Regions from separate parts of the Exiguobacterium sp. FSL W8-0210 genome, predicted to be linked through region 1. Evidence: riboswitches for the same ligand, from Rfam matches in the RefSeq annotation. Region 1 holds a riboswitch; each other region holds the start of a gene.
The links. Region 1 has a riboswitch for S-adenosylmethionine ahead of MKY22_RS13470 (methionine ABC transporter ATP-binding protein). Riboswitches for the same ligand answer to the same signal wherever they lie in the genome.
Positions count from the first base shown of each region.

Region 2: linked by a shared signal. The riboswitch ahead of msrA (peptide-methionine (S)-S-oxide reductase MsrA) and the one ahead of MKY22_RS13470 (methionine ABC transporter ATP-binding protein) in region 1 are both predicted to bind S-adenosylmethionine.
Region 3: linked by a shared signal. The riboswitch ahead of MKY22_RS12490 (methionine ABC transporter ATP-binding protein) and the one ahead of MKY22_RS13470 (methionine ABC transporter ATP-binding protein) in region 1 are both predicted to bind S-adenosylmethionine.

Region 1 is NZ_JBBOUK010000001.1:2,583,046-2,587,958, reverse strand. Features, by position in the region: gene MKY22_RS13485 (GNAT family N-acetyltransferase) at 1-38, shown strand, start outside; gene MKY22_RS13480 (MetQ/NlpA family ABC transporter substrate-binding protein) at 94-909, opposite strand; gene MKY22_RS13475 (methionine ABC transporter permease) at 937-1,602, opposite strand; gene MKY22_RS13470 (methionine ABC transporter ATP-binding protein) at 1,592-2,605, opposite strand; SAM riboswitch class I at 2,690-2,795, opposite strand; gene MKY22_RS13465 (aminotransferase class I/II-fold pyridoxal phosphate-dependent enzyme) at 2,858-4,045, opposite strand; gene MKY22_RS13460 (alpha-glucosidase) at 4,194-4,913, shown strand, end outside.
Region 2 is NZ_JBBOUK010000001.1:423,959-428,871, reverse strand. Features, by position in the region: gene MKY22_RS02315 (SH3 domain-containing protein) at 1-161, shown strand, start outside; gene MKY22_RS02310 (putative quinol monooxygenase) at 220-513, opposite strand; gene MKY22_RS02305 (M20 metallopeptidase family protein) at 591-1,769, shown strand; SAM riboswitch class I at 1,832-1,935, shown strand; gene msrA (peptide-methionine (S)-S-oxide reductase MsrA) at 2,030-2,560, shown strand; gene MKY22_RS02295 (DMT family transporter) at 2,637-3,119, opposite strand; gene MKY22_RS02290 (Crp/Fnr family transcriptional regulator) at 3,132-3,800, opposite strand; gene MKY22_RS02285 (DMT family transporter) at 3,816-4,244, opposite strand; gene MKY22_RS02280 (NAD(P)H-dependent flavin oxidoreductase) at 4,382-4,913, opposite strand, start outside.
Region 3 is NZ_JBBOUK010000001.1:2,388,550-2,393,462, reverse strand. Features, by position in the region: gene MKY22_RS12500 (PLP-dependent cysteine synthase family protein) at 1-824, shown strand, start outside; gene MKY22_RS12495 (bifunctional cystathionine gamma-lyase/homocysteine desulfhydrase) at 817-1,983, shown strand; SAM riboswitch class I at 2,041-2,145, shown strand; gene MKY22_RS12490 (methionine ABC transporter ATP-binding protein) at 2,224-3,246, shown strand; gene MKY22_RS12485 (methionine ABC transporter permease) at 3,243-3,908, shown strand; gene MKY22_RS12480 (MetQ/NlpA family ABC transporter substrate-binding protein) at 3,941-4,774, shown strand; gene MKY22_RS12475 (MDR family MFS transporter) at 4,854-4,913, shown strand, end outside.

The DNA.
Region 1 (4,913 bases):
CCTATCATGATGAAGAGCTGATGTGGTATCGGTTCTAACACAAAACAACCGGATTTCAAAGAGATTGTCTCTTTGGAATCCGGTTGTTTTTTATCAGTTTGCCCATTCAGGCTTGCTGAAGCCTTTGAATGATTTTTCGATGACTGTGTTGAACGCATCCGATTCGACAGCTGCCTTCAAATCTTTTGCGACTTGTGAGTCCGCATCTTTCGTTTGGACAGCGACGAGGTTCCGGTACTTCTCGTCCATTGTCTCGAGCGCTAACGCATCGAGTAAATCGAATTTCGCAGCCAAAGCGAAGTTCCCTGGAACGGCTGAGATATCGACGCTTTCGACGGCGCGTGGTAGTTGAGCCGCCTCGAGTGGTTTAATGACGAGTTTCTTCGGATTCTTAACGATATCTTTCTCTGAAACAGTCAGTGGATCAACATCTGGCTTCAGTTCAATCCAGCCTTGTTCCGCAAGTAAGTTCAACGCCCGCGCTTGGTTCGTCGGATCATTCGGCGTCGCGACTTCAGCACCCGTCTTGACGTCGTCAAGTGTCTTCGCCGTCTTACTATATAGTCCCATCGGTGCCGTCGGAACGGTGATGAGTCCTTTTAGGTCGAGATTTTTTTCTTTAGAGAATGTCTTCAGGTAAATCGAGTGTTGGAATAAGTTAGCGTCGATATTGCCGCTACCGAGCGCGATGTTCGGTTGGATATAATCACTGAACTCGACGATTTCGACTTTGTAGCCTTGCTTTTCAAGTTGTGGTTGAATCGCTTGTTTGACCATATCGCTATAAGGACCGCTTGTCGCCCCGATCTTGATCGTCTTGTCTTTTTCATCAGCGCTGCTGTCTCCACATCCTGCGAGGACTCCTGCACCGAGTAAGGCTGTTGCTAAAAAGGCGTATCGTTTTTTCATGATTCCACTCTCCCTTTGTATGTATGATTAGCGTTTATCTGTTTTTCGCGCCAGTTGATTCCCAAGTGCTTGAATGCTTTGGACGATGACGATGAGGACGACGATCGTCACGATCATGATGAGATTATCGTAGCGATAGTAACCGAAACGGATCGCGAGGTCACCGACACCTCCGCCGCCGACGATCCCAGCCATTGCCGAGAAGCCGATCAAACTGATCGTCGTTAGCGTGATGCCCTGAATGATGCCAGGGAGTGCTTCTGGTAAAAGGATACTGACGATGATCCGTAATGGTTTCGCACCGCACGCTTCCGCTGCTTCGATCAAACCAGGTGGAATCTCACGCAGTGATGTTTCGACGAGTCGTGCGAGAAACGGAATCGCTGCGACACTGAGGCTGACGGATGCTGCTGTCGGACCAATCGTATTATCAAGCAAAAATTTCGTTAATGGAATGAGGGCAACAAGCAAGATGATGAACGGCAAGGACCGGACGATGTTGACGACGAAGTCAAGGACACGTCGGATGGCAATGTTTTGAAAGAATAAACCGCGGTCGGTGACGAACAAGAGAATCCCGAGCGGAATCCCGACGACCAATGCGAAGGCAAGTGAAATTCCGACCATCCACGCCGTCTCACCGAGCGCCTTCAAGAGCTCAGGTAACATCGTTTGAATACGATCAAGCCACATCCTGAATCACCTCGAGTGTATGAAGTTCCGTCGCGAGCCAGTCGAGGGCAGGTGCGATTTGATCGGAGGATCCCGTCAAGCTGACGATTAGGACACCAAAAGCGACGTCTTGGATGTAATCGACTTTTCCGTGCAGGATGCTGACCGAGATATCGTATCGACGGATGGCTTCCGACAACGTACTTTCACCGGTCTTCTCGCCCGTGAACTGTAGGCGGATGATCTTTCCCGGTGTCGCTTGCAAGATGCGTTCCGGTAGCTCGATCTGGAGTGCCGTGTCGACGTAATGTTGTGTCACCGGATGTTTGGCTTGACTGAACAAATCGTATGTAGAGGCAACTTCGACGACTTCCCCTTGAGACATGACCGCGACACGATGGCAAATCTGTTTGACGACATCGATCTCATGCGTGATGAGGACGATCGTCAATCCGAGTCGTTCATTCAAATCTTTCAACAAATCTAAAATCTGCAGCGTCGTGACCGGATCAAGGGCAGAGGTCGCTTCGTCACATAACAAGACGGTTGGATCATTCGCGAGTGCCCGGGCAATCCCGACGCGCTGTTTCTGTCCGCCGCTCAACTGACTCGGGAAGTTCGTCTCAAATCCTTCAAGTCCGACGAGCGAGATGAGTTCGCGAATTCGCTCCGGGAAATCTGCTCGTTTGACGCCAGCGGCCTTGAGCGCAAAAGCGATGTTATCCGCGACGTTGCGCGACTGAATCAATTGGAAATGCTGAAAGATCATTCCTGTCCGCAAGCGAAGTTGACGCAAATCTGCTTTTGACATCCCGCCGAGCGAGACACCGTCGACCTTGACGGTTCCCTGTGTCGGATGCTCAAGCCCATTGATTAGGCGAAGCAACGTACTTTTACCGGCACCGGATTCACCGATGATCCCAAAGATTTCTCCTTTTTGGATCGTCAAATCGACATCCCGTAATGCAAAAATCGGGGTCCGGTCTCGAACGAACCGTTTTGTAATGTGTTTGAATTCAATCATCCGCTCATCTCCTCATACAAAAAAAGTCGCTTTTTCCTAGTAGCAGAGCAACCAGAAAAAAGCGACGAAAGTGTAAGATTTCGTAACTTATCTCTCAGAATGAAAATCATTCTGTAGGATGTGGCACCGTTCCTTACAGGTGGTTGCCGGACGTCGTTGGGCCTAATCCCTCGGTCGCTCTCGATAAGTAGTTATGCTGTTGGGATTTACTTTAACGGAAATGATTCCCATCTGTCAAATGTTTTTTCAGAATTATTCCGCAACAGGTGTCCGGAACAGGTTGAGCGTTCCGATTCGATCGACGGCTTCTTCTAGACGTTCGACGTCAGCAATCAAGCTGATCCGTACGTAGCCTTCACCGTATTCGCCGAAGAAGGATCCAGGGGTTACAGCGACGTGTGCTTCGTCAAGCAGGTGATCGGTGAAGCTTTGGGACGTGTATCCTTCAGGCACCGGAAGCCAGACGAAGAAGGAACCGCCCGGTCGTGGTCCGCTCCAACCGATTGCATCGAGTTTAGCGAACAAGGCATTACGTCGTGTTTCGTATAAGCTACTTAACTCACGGACACATGTCTGGTCACTCGTCAGGGCAACGGTCGCTGCATGTTGGATCGGTGTGAAGGCACTGACGTAGAGATGTTCCTGATACGTCTCGATGCTTGAGATGACGGACGGATTTCCGATCGCGAAAGCGATTCGGAAGCCAGACATGTTGAAGCGTTTCGAGAGTGAGAACAACTCGATTCCGACCTCCTTCGCCCCTTCCGTCTGCAAGAAGCTTCGTGTGGGACCATCAAAGCTGATGCCGCCGTAGGCTAAATCATGGACGACACAAATATCATGGGCATCCGCGAAGGCAACGGTCTGTTCGAAGGCTTCTGCTGTCGCTGTCGCACCTGTCGGATTACTCGGGTAATTGAGGAACAACATCCGGGCGCGCTCGACATCTGTCGTATCAAGTAAATCGTAATCCGGCAGGAAGTTATTTTTCTCAAGCAATGGAAGTGTAATCGGGTAAGCACCAGCAAGTGCTGCTCCAGACAGGTAATCCGGGTACCCCGGATCCGGGACGATGACACCTTCTCCAGGATTGACGATCGTTTGTGGTAAGGCGACGATTCCGGCTTTACTACCGAGAAGAATTGCGACCTCGGTTGCCGGATCGATCGTGACGCCGAATTCGTTCGCATAAAAGCTCGCGACGGCTTGCTTTAGAAAATCATGTCCACGAAATGGTGGATATTGAAGGTTTGTTGGCTCATCGATCGCCTGTTTCAAGGCGTCGAGAATATGTACGGGCGTCGTTTGATCGGGTGTTCCTTGACCAAGGGTAATGACATCATGTCCGGCAGCTTTCACAGCACCGATCCGGTTCGCAAGTTCAGCGAAAACGGGAGCAGGAAGCCGATCGATGGCGATGGATGGAGCGAAATGTTTCATGGATGTGTGCCTCCTTCGTAGTATTGTCGTCAAGGATAACGAATATTCAGTCAAAAGAAAAGAACTTTTTTGAAATTCAAAAAAATCGTCCAATAAACAGGTACAGATATGTGGAGCGGGAATAGAGAGTAGGGAGAGGAGTGAGGAGATGAAGCGAGCTAGCTGGAAAGAAGCAGTCGTCTATCAAGTCTATTGGCGCAGTTTTAAGGATTCGAATGGGGACGGCATCGGTGATTTGCGAGGTGTCATCGACAAGCTAGATTACATCGCATCGCTTGGTGTCGATATCGTCTGGTTAAATCCATGTTACCGTTCTCCAGACATCGATAATGGCTATGATATTGCCGATTATTACACGATCATGGACAAGGCGGGGACGATGGGCGATCTACAAGAGTTGATCACAGCGGCTCACGGACGCGGCTTAAAGATAATTCTTGATTTGGTCGTCAATCATACGAGTGACCAGCATGACTGGTTCCGTCAGTCGCGGGACCGAATCCACGACAAGGATGATTGGTACATCTGGAAAGATGGAACGAAAGAGACGCCCCCGAACAATTGGCGGTCTTACTTTGCGCCGAACCCGTGGACGTGGAGTGAAGAGCGCGAACAATATTATTTCCATTCCTTTGCGAAAGAACAACCGGACTTAAACTGGGAACAACCGGCTGTCCGGCAAGCGATCTACGACATGATGAACTGGTGGATCGCTCAAGGGATTGACGGTTTCCGGATGGACGTCATCAACTTGATCAAAAAACGTTCGCTTGAGGATGTCGTCAATCCGTTTAATCTATCGTATCTCGGGAATCAACCAGGTGTGCACGACTTCCTTCAGGAAATGCATGCGAACGTCCTTGCCGGG
Region 2 (4,913 bases), 2.2 Mb from region 1:
ATATCGTCTTCTTCCAGAACACTTATACAGATGGTCCATCGCATATCGGAATCATGCTCGATAGCGAACACTTCATCCATGCAGGCGGTTCACAGCTTCAAATCAACTCGATTTACGAACCGCGTTGGCAAGAGCATTTCCTCGGATTTAAATCGATGTAAGACAAAAAAAGACGAATCCGTCGAAATCGACGGGTTCGTCTCTTCTTATCGCAATACGTTAAAATGTCATCTCGACGTATTTCGTTACTTGTCGATCCATCAAGTATAACTCGATCTGTTCACGGTAGGCTTTATAGTGATCGGATGCGATATGCGCTTCAAGTGCCTCTTCATCACGATACACTTCATACAGCATGAATTGATGCTCATCCTCGATCGATTGATGTAAGGAATAACGTAAGCACCCTTCTTCTTTTTGTGAGGCATGATAAACCGTTTGTAGAATCGGGAAGACTTGATCCGCAAGTCCTGCTTTGATTGTAAGTACAGCGTTGACGACGATTTCTCCCATGTTTCATTATCCCCTTTCGTGATTACCTGTATCTGTACCCATTTTCACGAAAAGACACACGTCAAAGGAGCTTGAAGATGCAAACTCAACTTTTTGAAGCACTTGAACAATTCGAACCGACGATGATCGCGTTACGTCGTGATTTTCATCGACATCCGGAACTCTCTTTCCAGGAAGTCCGCACATCAGAACGAATTGCAAACTTTTACGCGGAGCAGGGCATCCCTTATCAAACAGCCGTCGGAGGTCGTGGTGTCGTCGCGACGATCGAAGGCAAACAGCCTGGTCCGACGATTGCGGTCCGTGCCGATTTTGATGCTTTACCACTTCAAGAAGAGACGACGCTTGCCTTCCGGTCGATCCATCCCGGGGTCATGCATGCATGTGGACACGATGGTCATACGGCGATCGTGATGGCCCTTGCTGCTACACTCTATCCGTTACGCGATCAATTGCAAGGAACGATTCGGATCATCCACCAGCATGGAGAAGAGGTCTTTCCCGGTGGAGCCATCCAAATGATCGAAGCCGGCGTCCTCGAAGGGGTCGATGCAATTTTCGCGACACATCTCGAAAATGATTTACCGGTTGGCACGATTGGGTTTCGGGAAGGACATACATTATGTGCGATCGACGAATTCGAAATCATCGTCCATGGTCAAGGTGGTCATGCGCAAGCACCGCACAAAACAAAAGATGCGCTCGTCGCTGGAGCGCAACTCGTCTGCAACTTACAACATCTCGTTAGTCGACGGGTCGATCCGTTTGAGCCTGCTGTTCTTGCAATTGGTTCTTTCCATGCGGGAACGGCTCCGAACATCGTCACGGGTGAAGCACGCATCGTCGGGGAAATCCGGACGTTCAATGAAACACTGCGGCATCAGCTCCGGCAAGAAGTCGATCTTGTCGCCAAAACGACATGTGCCGGCATCGGTGCTACCTATTCAATCGACTTCACGACTGGTTACCCGGCGCTCTGGAATCACCCGGATGAGACAAAACTCGTTCAGGAAGCTGCTGCTTTCTTACCGGAAGCATCCGTCCGGGCACTCACACCAATGATGGCGGCGGACGACTTCGCACATTACTTAACACACGTCCCGGGTAGTTATTTCTTTACCGGCTCTGGCTATACGGACGGTCGCGTCAACTATCCGCAGCACCATCCACAGTACGAGATCAATGAACAAGCGTTGTTGATCGGTGCGAAGACACTTGGAGCAACCGTTTTACGTGCCTTAAATTCTAAGGATTGACTTTATTTCTTTGTGAATGGTATCATCACAACAATGATAACGAATGACATCAACTTCATATACCCTTATCAAGAGTGGACCGAGAGATCTGGATCGATGACGTCCCAGCAACCTGCGCATAGCAAGGTGCTACGACCAGCAAAGCGAAAGCTTTGGTTGATAAAAAGCGGCGACTCCTTTTGCAACCAAGCGAAGGAGTCGTTTTCGTTTTCTCGCTGTCAGACATACAATGGGGATTTCCCACGGAGAGGAAGAGACAGATGGAAAAAGCAACATTTGCAGGTGGATGTTTTTGGTGCATGGTGACACCATTTGAAGAATTACCAGGAATCGAGGGAATCGTATCAGGTTACATGGGCGGACACGTCGATAACCCGACATACGAGCAAGTCAAAACAGGAACGACGGGACACCTCGAGGTCGTCCAAATCACGTTTGATCCGAGCCTGTTCCCGTACGAGCGTTTACTTGAACTCTACTGGCCCCAAACGGATCCGACGGATGCAGAAGGTCAATTCCAAGATCGCGGTACGCAGTACGCGCCAGCAATCTTCTATCATACGGATGCGCAGCATGAAGCTGCGATTACTTCCCGTGACGCTCTTGCTGCAAGCAACCGTTTCAAACAACCGATCGTGACGCGGATTGATGCCGCTTCTGAATTTTATCCAGCGGAAGAGTACCATCAAGACTTCCATAAGAAAAATCCAGAACACTACAAAAAAGATCGTGCTGCTTCTGGTCGTGATGCCTTCATCGAACAGGAATGGAAAGATACGACGACGGTCTAATTCAAAAAATGCATATAAAAAACAGGTCAGTAAACATTTGTTTGCTGACCTGTTTCATTGTTATGAAAAAAATAAGTCATGAAACACGTTCTACTTGATCCTTCGCCCTCTCTTCCGGCGCGACGACTTGATACCGCTTCAAAACGAAGATCCCACATACCATGACGGCGAGACCGACGAGCTGACCGAACGATAAATCAATTTGTGGTAAACCGAACCAGCCGAACGTATCAACAGCAAGAGCAAAGCTTAACTGCGAAATCAGAACGACAGAGATCGCGATGGACGGACCAAGCAACTGAATCCCACGCATGACACAAAAAACGACGCCGACACCGACAAGTCCACCAAACCAATAGAGTGGCGATACGTTTTGGATCTGTCCGATTGTTCCACCACGAAACAGAACATACGTGACACTTGCTCCGATGAAACCGACGAAGAAGACCAGCGTCGTTGTCGCCCAAGCACCGAACGCGTCACTCATCCGAGCATTCAATACCGTCTGTAAACTGATTAACATCCCTGCCAACACGGCACACACGATTCCTATTACCATGTTCGTTCCTCCTTACTCATAGCTGTTACCGTTCGCCTTCTCGCGAATCCGCTCCAAATCGACGATGATGATTTTCCCGCGTCGTCGAACGAGAATCTCCTCTTCACATAATTTCGTGATGATCCGGTTGAGATGGCGATAACTCGTTCCAAGCCAGTCAGCGACGTCATGCAGGTTCGACGTCCGCATCTCCTGATAAAACAAACTGTCACTGGCTTCAGAAGCGATCGATAACAAATACCCTGCAAATCGCTCTTCGACGGTATACAACACGTGATGCGACGCTGATTTCGAGTCGGCATACCACTTGGCTGTGATCGTGCGTAATAAAAATTGCAGAAAGACGTTCGTCGTATTGTGCTCGCGTAAAATCGCATACGGTACGCTCAACACCTCGACGTCGGTCACCGCTTCGACCGTATTCAATACTTCCCGTTCGTTGATGAACTCAGCGTCACCGATCACTGTCAGTGGTGTCTTGAATCGCAGAATCCGCTGTTTCCCTTCTGACGAGGCAGCAGATATCTTGACCTTGCCTGCGACGATGAAGTACATCCGGTCGATCGCTGCCCCTGTCGTACAGAGGAGTTCCCCTTTTTGGAAGGTTTCTTGACGCAACCTAGCGCGCGTCTCTTCCGTCAAAATCGTATCCAGTCCGTACTGTTGAATGACGGTTTCCATGTTTATTCCCTCCCTTTAGGCAAGTGAGAAAATCGCAACTCCTGCAAGCATGAGACCCACACCAACCCACTGACCACGATTTCCTTGTTTTTTTAAGACACCGAACCATCCCTTTAAATCAATCACAAACGCACATAAAATCTGTGCGACGAGTAATAAACACATCGCCCATGTCATCCCGAGTTTTTGGATTGCTGTCAGTTCCGTTACGACGACTAGCACGCCAATCAAACCGCCGCTTGCATAAATCCACGGTAACTGACGGAAGCCACCGATTTTCCGATCTCGTACGAAACTGTAAATGACTAAACAACCCATCAGACCCACAAAGTGGACGATCAATACGGACAACCACGGTCCGACGCCTGTCGCAAGGCGCGCATTGAATATGCCTTGCAGGGCGATGAACAGACCGCTCATCAAAGCAAACACGACTCCTTGCACGTCATCTCCTCCTTTAATCTCTACACTAGAGTAGACCTTACTCGTGCCCTACTTGAAAAGGACAAATGTCCCATTTTCAAAAAAACATGAAAAAACCCGCTGTCCACAAGTGGCATCACGGGTCCCTCACTATATACTCATGTCGTAAAACGAGTCGTCGTTTGTTTCAGCTGTTCCTCTGCTTCCGCCATCATGCGCGTAAACAACTCCGCAACAGTCGGCACATCATGAATCAATCCCGCAACCAGTCCAGCGTTGACATACCCTTTCTCCTCATCGCCCTCAAGAGCGCCCGTAATATGATACGACTCATTCGTCTGATCGAGAAAAGCAGCAGGTGTCTCTGCTGTGAGTCGTTCGACGTAAGGACCATCAAGGACACGTCGGACGAATCCGACGGAACGTCCGATGATACGTGTATCGGTATCGGTCGCATCCATTAAGTGCGCCTTGTATGCCGAATGAACCTTCGCCTCTTCCGTCGCGATCAATCGTGTTCCGAGCTGGGCACCAGCCGCACCAAGTAACAGAACAGCTGCCAGTCCACGGCCGTCACCAATCCCACCCGCTGCCAGGACCGGAATGTTGGCCCGATCGACGAGTTGCGGAATCAAGGTCAGCGTCGTCAACTCGAGCGGTGAATTGATACCTGCCGCTTCAACTCCCTCC
Region 3 (4,913 bases), 190 kb from region 1:
AATGGATGAACCCTGGGGGCAGCGTCAAAGACCGCCTTGGCATTCAACTCGTTGATGCAGCAATCGAAAACGGACATGTGACACCAGGCGGTACGATCATTGAGCCGACAGCCGGGAATACCGGCATCGGCTTGGCGCTCGCCGCTAAAAAATACAATCTTCAAGTCATCTGTGTCGTTCCGGAAAAATTCAGTCAGGAAAAACAGACGTTGATGCGGGCACTCGGCGCAACCGTCGTCAACACGCCGACTGAACTCGATATGCAAGGGGCTATCGACCGGGCAAAAGAACTCGGTCAGGAAATTCCGAACAGTTACGTTCCGTTACAATTCGAAAACGAAGAGAACCCAGTCACGTATCAGCGGACACTCGGTCCTGAGCTGATTGCGGACTTGCCGCACATCGACTGGTTCGTTGCCGGTTGTGGTTCAGGTGGTACGTTCGCCGGAACAGCGGACTTCTTAAAACAACGTCTCGGTACAAAAGCAGCGATCGTCGAACCGGAAGGCTCCGTCTTAAATGGTGGTCCAGCCGGTCCGCATAAGACAGAAGGCATTGGAACAGCGAAATGGCCAAGTCTCGTTCCGCGTGAACTCGTCGACGAGATTCATACGATTTCTGACCGCGATGCATTTGACGCGGTTCATACACTCGCTGCTCGCGAAGGATTACTCGTTGGTAGTTCAGCAGGTGCAGCGCTCGTTGCTGCGCTTGATATCGCGAAGCGTCACCCCGGCAGTACGATCGTCACCGTCTTCGCAGACAGTGCCGAACGCTACTTAAGCCAACAAATCTTTGAAAAGGTGGACGAAACTCATGCGTAAGAAGACAGCATTGATTCATGGAGGAACAGGTGTCGACCGGGCAACAGGAGCCGTCACACCTCCGATCTATCAAACAAGCACATACAAGCAGGATAAAATCGGTCAACTTAAGGACGGATACGAATACTCACGGACAGCGAACCCAACACGGACGAGCATCGAACGATTGATTGCGGATCTCGAGGGCGGCGCACGTGGTTTTGCCTTCGGTTCTGGGATGGCAGCGATCCATGCCGTCTTCCACTTGCTTGAGTCTGGCGACCACATCGTCATGACGGATGACGTCTACGGTGGTACGTTCCGCTTGATGCAACGCGTCTTACCAAAGTTCAACATCCAAGTGACATTCGTCGATACGACGGACCTTGCAGCGACGGAAGCAGCGATCCAAGACAACACGAAGATCGTCTACGTCGAAACACCGACGAACCCGTTGTTGAAAGTAACGGACATCGCAGCCATCGCAACGATTGCCAAACGTCACGATCTTAAACTCGTCGTCGACAACACGTTCGCGACTCCATATCATCAACAACCACTCGCGCTTGGTGCAGACATCGTCTTGCACAGTGCAACAAAATACATCGGCGGACACTCGGACGTCGTCGCTGGACTTGTCGTCGTCAAAGATGATGCGCTCGGCGAAGAGCTTCACTTCATCCAAAACTCGACAGGCGGCGTACTTGGACCGCAAGACAGCTTCTTGCTCGTCCGTGGTCTTCGTACACTCGGTATCCGGATGGATGCGATCGAAGAGACAGCACATGATCTCGTTGCGTTCCTACAAGCGCAAGATATTGTCTCAAACATCTTCTACCCGGGACTTGCATCGCATCCTGGTCACGACATCCAAGCGAAACAAGCGACTGGGTTTGGTGGGATGATCAGCTTTGATGTTGGTTCAGCAGCGAATGCAGAAAAACTCGTCGAGGCGACACACTTCTTCACACTTGCTGAGAGTCTTGGTGCCGTCGAGAGTCTGATTTCCGTTCCGGCACGGATGACGCACGCGTCGATCCCAGCAGAGCGTCGGGCAGAACTCGGCATCACAGACGGTCTCGTTCGGATTTCAGTTGGACTTGAGGACGCGGAAGATTTGAAAGAAGACTTAACACGTGCTTTCACGTTCCTCGAAAAAGTTTCTGAAAAAACTGTTTGACAACAAAAATAACCCCTGCTAATATTCAGAATATATTCTACAAACTTAATACCGAAACTCTTATCGAGAGTGGTGGAGGGACTGGCCCGATGAAACCCGGCAACCGCGGATCTAATCCGAAGTGGTGCTAATTCCAGCAGACAAAAGTCTGGGAGATGAGAGCAAATGGTTTTGTGTACTGAAAAGTGCGCGCGTTTGCTCTAAAACGCGCGCACTTTTTTTATTTTAGGAGGGACAGTTGTGATTCGTTTACAAGACGTAGGAAAGATTTATCGCTCAAAGCGCGGAGCGGTCGAAGCTGTCGCGAATGTCGATCTGACAATCGAACGCGGTGAAATTTTTGGAATAATCGGTTATTCCGGAGCAGGGAAATCGACCTTGATCCGATTGCTGAATATGCTTGAAGCACCAACGAGTGGTTCGATCCAAATCGATGGTGTTGAAATGACATCACTAAAACCAAAGGAATTACGAGGCGTCCGTAAGAATGTCTCGATGGTCTTCCAACATTTCAACTTATTGTGGTCACGAACAGTTGAAGAGAACATCATGTTCCCACTCGAGCTCGGTGGCTTCCCGAAAGCACACCGCAAGGAACGGGTAGCGGAACTGATCCAACTCGTTGGTTTGGACGGACGCGAAAAAGCCTATCCGTCACAATTATCCGGTGGTCAAAAACAACGTGTCGGTATCGCTCGGGCACTGGCATCGAACCCGGACGTTCTCTTATGTGACGAGGCAACAAGTGCACTCGATCCGAAGACGACGGACTCAATCCTTGAGTTACTCGTTGACATCAATGAAAAACTGAAACTGACGATCGTCTTGATCACACACGAGATGCACGTCATTCAAAAAATCTGTCACCGGGTCGCCGTCATGGAAGCCGGTAAAATCGTCGAGCAAGGACCGGTCGCAGAGGTCTTCCGTCATCCGAAGCAAGCGATGACGAAGGAGTTCGTCAAACAATTGACGTCGCCTTCGGAAAACGAGTTGACGTTCGCGAAACTACGCGAACGGTACCCAACCGGAAAAATCGTTCAGTTGACGTTCGTCGGATCAACAGCGGAAAGCCCGATCCTCGCGGAAGTCATGAAGGATTCACCGGTCCTGTTCAACATCATCGGCGGAAACGTCGGTCAATCACAGGAAGGGGCACTCGGTACACTGTTCATTCAGTTGATCGGGGAAACAGCAGCAACACAAGCGGTCATCACGAAGCTTCAAGCCAGTGATGTTGAAGTGGAGGTGGATCACCGATGATTTCATTCTTTGACAACCTAGATTGGGACATGGTGTGGGAAGCGACAGGCAGTACCGTCTATATGACGGCAATCGCTGGGTTTTCAACATTCGTTCTCGGTTTGATCATTGGTTTACTATTGTATGCGACAAACGAAGAGTTATTGTTCAAGAATCGGGCGTTCTATTCAGTGTTGAGCTTGATCGTCAACGTCTTCCGTTCGATTCCGTTCATCATCTTACTGATCTTATTGATTCCATTTACGACAGCGATCGTCGGTTCGTTCCTCGGACCAACGGCAGCATTACCGGCACTGATTTTCGGTGCTGCACCATTTTACGGTCGGATGGTTGAACTCGCGTTACGCGAAGTCGATAAAGGTGTCATCGAGGCAGCGGAATCGATGGGCGCGACGAAGTTCCAAATCATCTATAAAGTCTTAATCCCAGAAGCATTGCCTGCCATCGTTTCTGGTATCACGGTCACACTCGTCTCACTTGTCGGTTATACGGCAATGGCCGGAGTAGTCGGCGGAGGTGGACTTGGGGACATGGCCTTCATCGAAGGATTCCAGCGTTCTCAAAACGATGTCATCGTCATTGCGACACTCTTAATCTTAGCGATCGTCTTCGTCATCCAAATCATTGGTGATTTGCTGATCCGTGCGATCGATAAACGTTAATTCAAATTTTATTCATATTGGAGGAATCATTCATGAAAGTTTGGAAAAAATTCGTAGGTACTGCCGCTGTATCCGTTTTAGCAATCAGCCTTGCTGCATGTGGCGAAAAATCATCAGGATCAGGTAGCGACGACAAAACACTCGTCATCGGTGCTTCAAACGTACCGCACGCTAAGATTCTTGAGCACGTCAAAAAAGAATACGAAGCAAAAGGTTACAAGCTTGAAATCAAGAAGTTCCAAGATTACGTACTTCCGAACAAAGCGCTCGCTTCAAAAGAAATCGATGCGAACTACTTCCAGCACGTACCGTATCTTGAGCAACAAGAGAAAGAAAACAAATCGTATAAGTTTGCGAACGCAGGTGGCGTCCACGTTGAACCACTCGGTATCTACTCGAAGAAATACAAGTCACTCGATAAGTTGCCAAACGGTGCAACGATCTTAACGAGCTCAAACGTCGCGGAACGCGGTCGTGTCTTGACGTTCCTTCAAAACGAAGGGTTGATCAAGCTTAAAGACGGTAAAACGACAGATGCACAACTCGGTGATATCGCAGAGAACCCGAAGAAACTCAAGTTCAAGACGAACATCGAAGCTTCACTTCTTCCGCAAGCTTACAAAAACAATGAAGGTGACGCCGTCCTCATCAACACGAACTATGCGATCGATAACGGTCTGAACCCATTGAAAGACGCGATCGCTTCGGAAGATGAGTCGTCACCATACGTCAACATCATCGTCACACGTGACGGCGATGAGAAAGACAAGCGTGTCACGACACTTCTCGATGTCTTGCACGAAAAGAAAAACCAAGATTGGATCCTCGACAAGTACAAAGGTGCAGTCGTTCCAGTCAGCAAATAAGTTTACCGAATCCGGCATCCTTCCTATATAATGGAAGGATGCTTTTCATTTGTCTGAAACAGGGGTTAGGGGGAATCATATGCAACGCATTCGTCAACTGCATCCGTTGACACTCGGGGTCTTGTTCGGGACGTTTTTC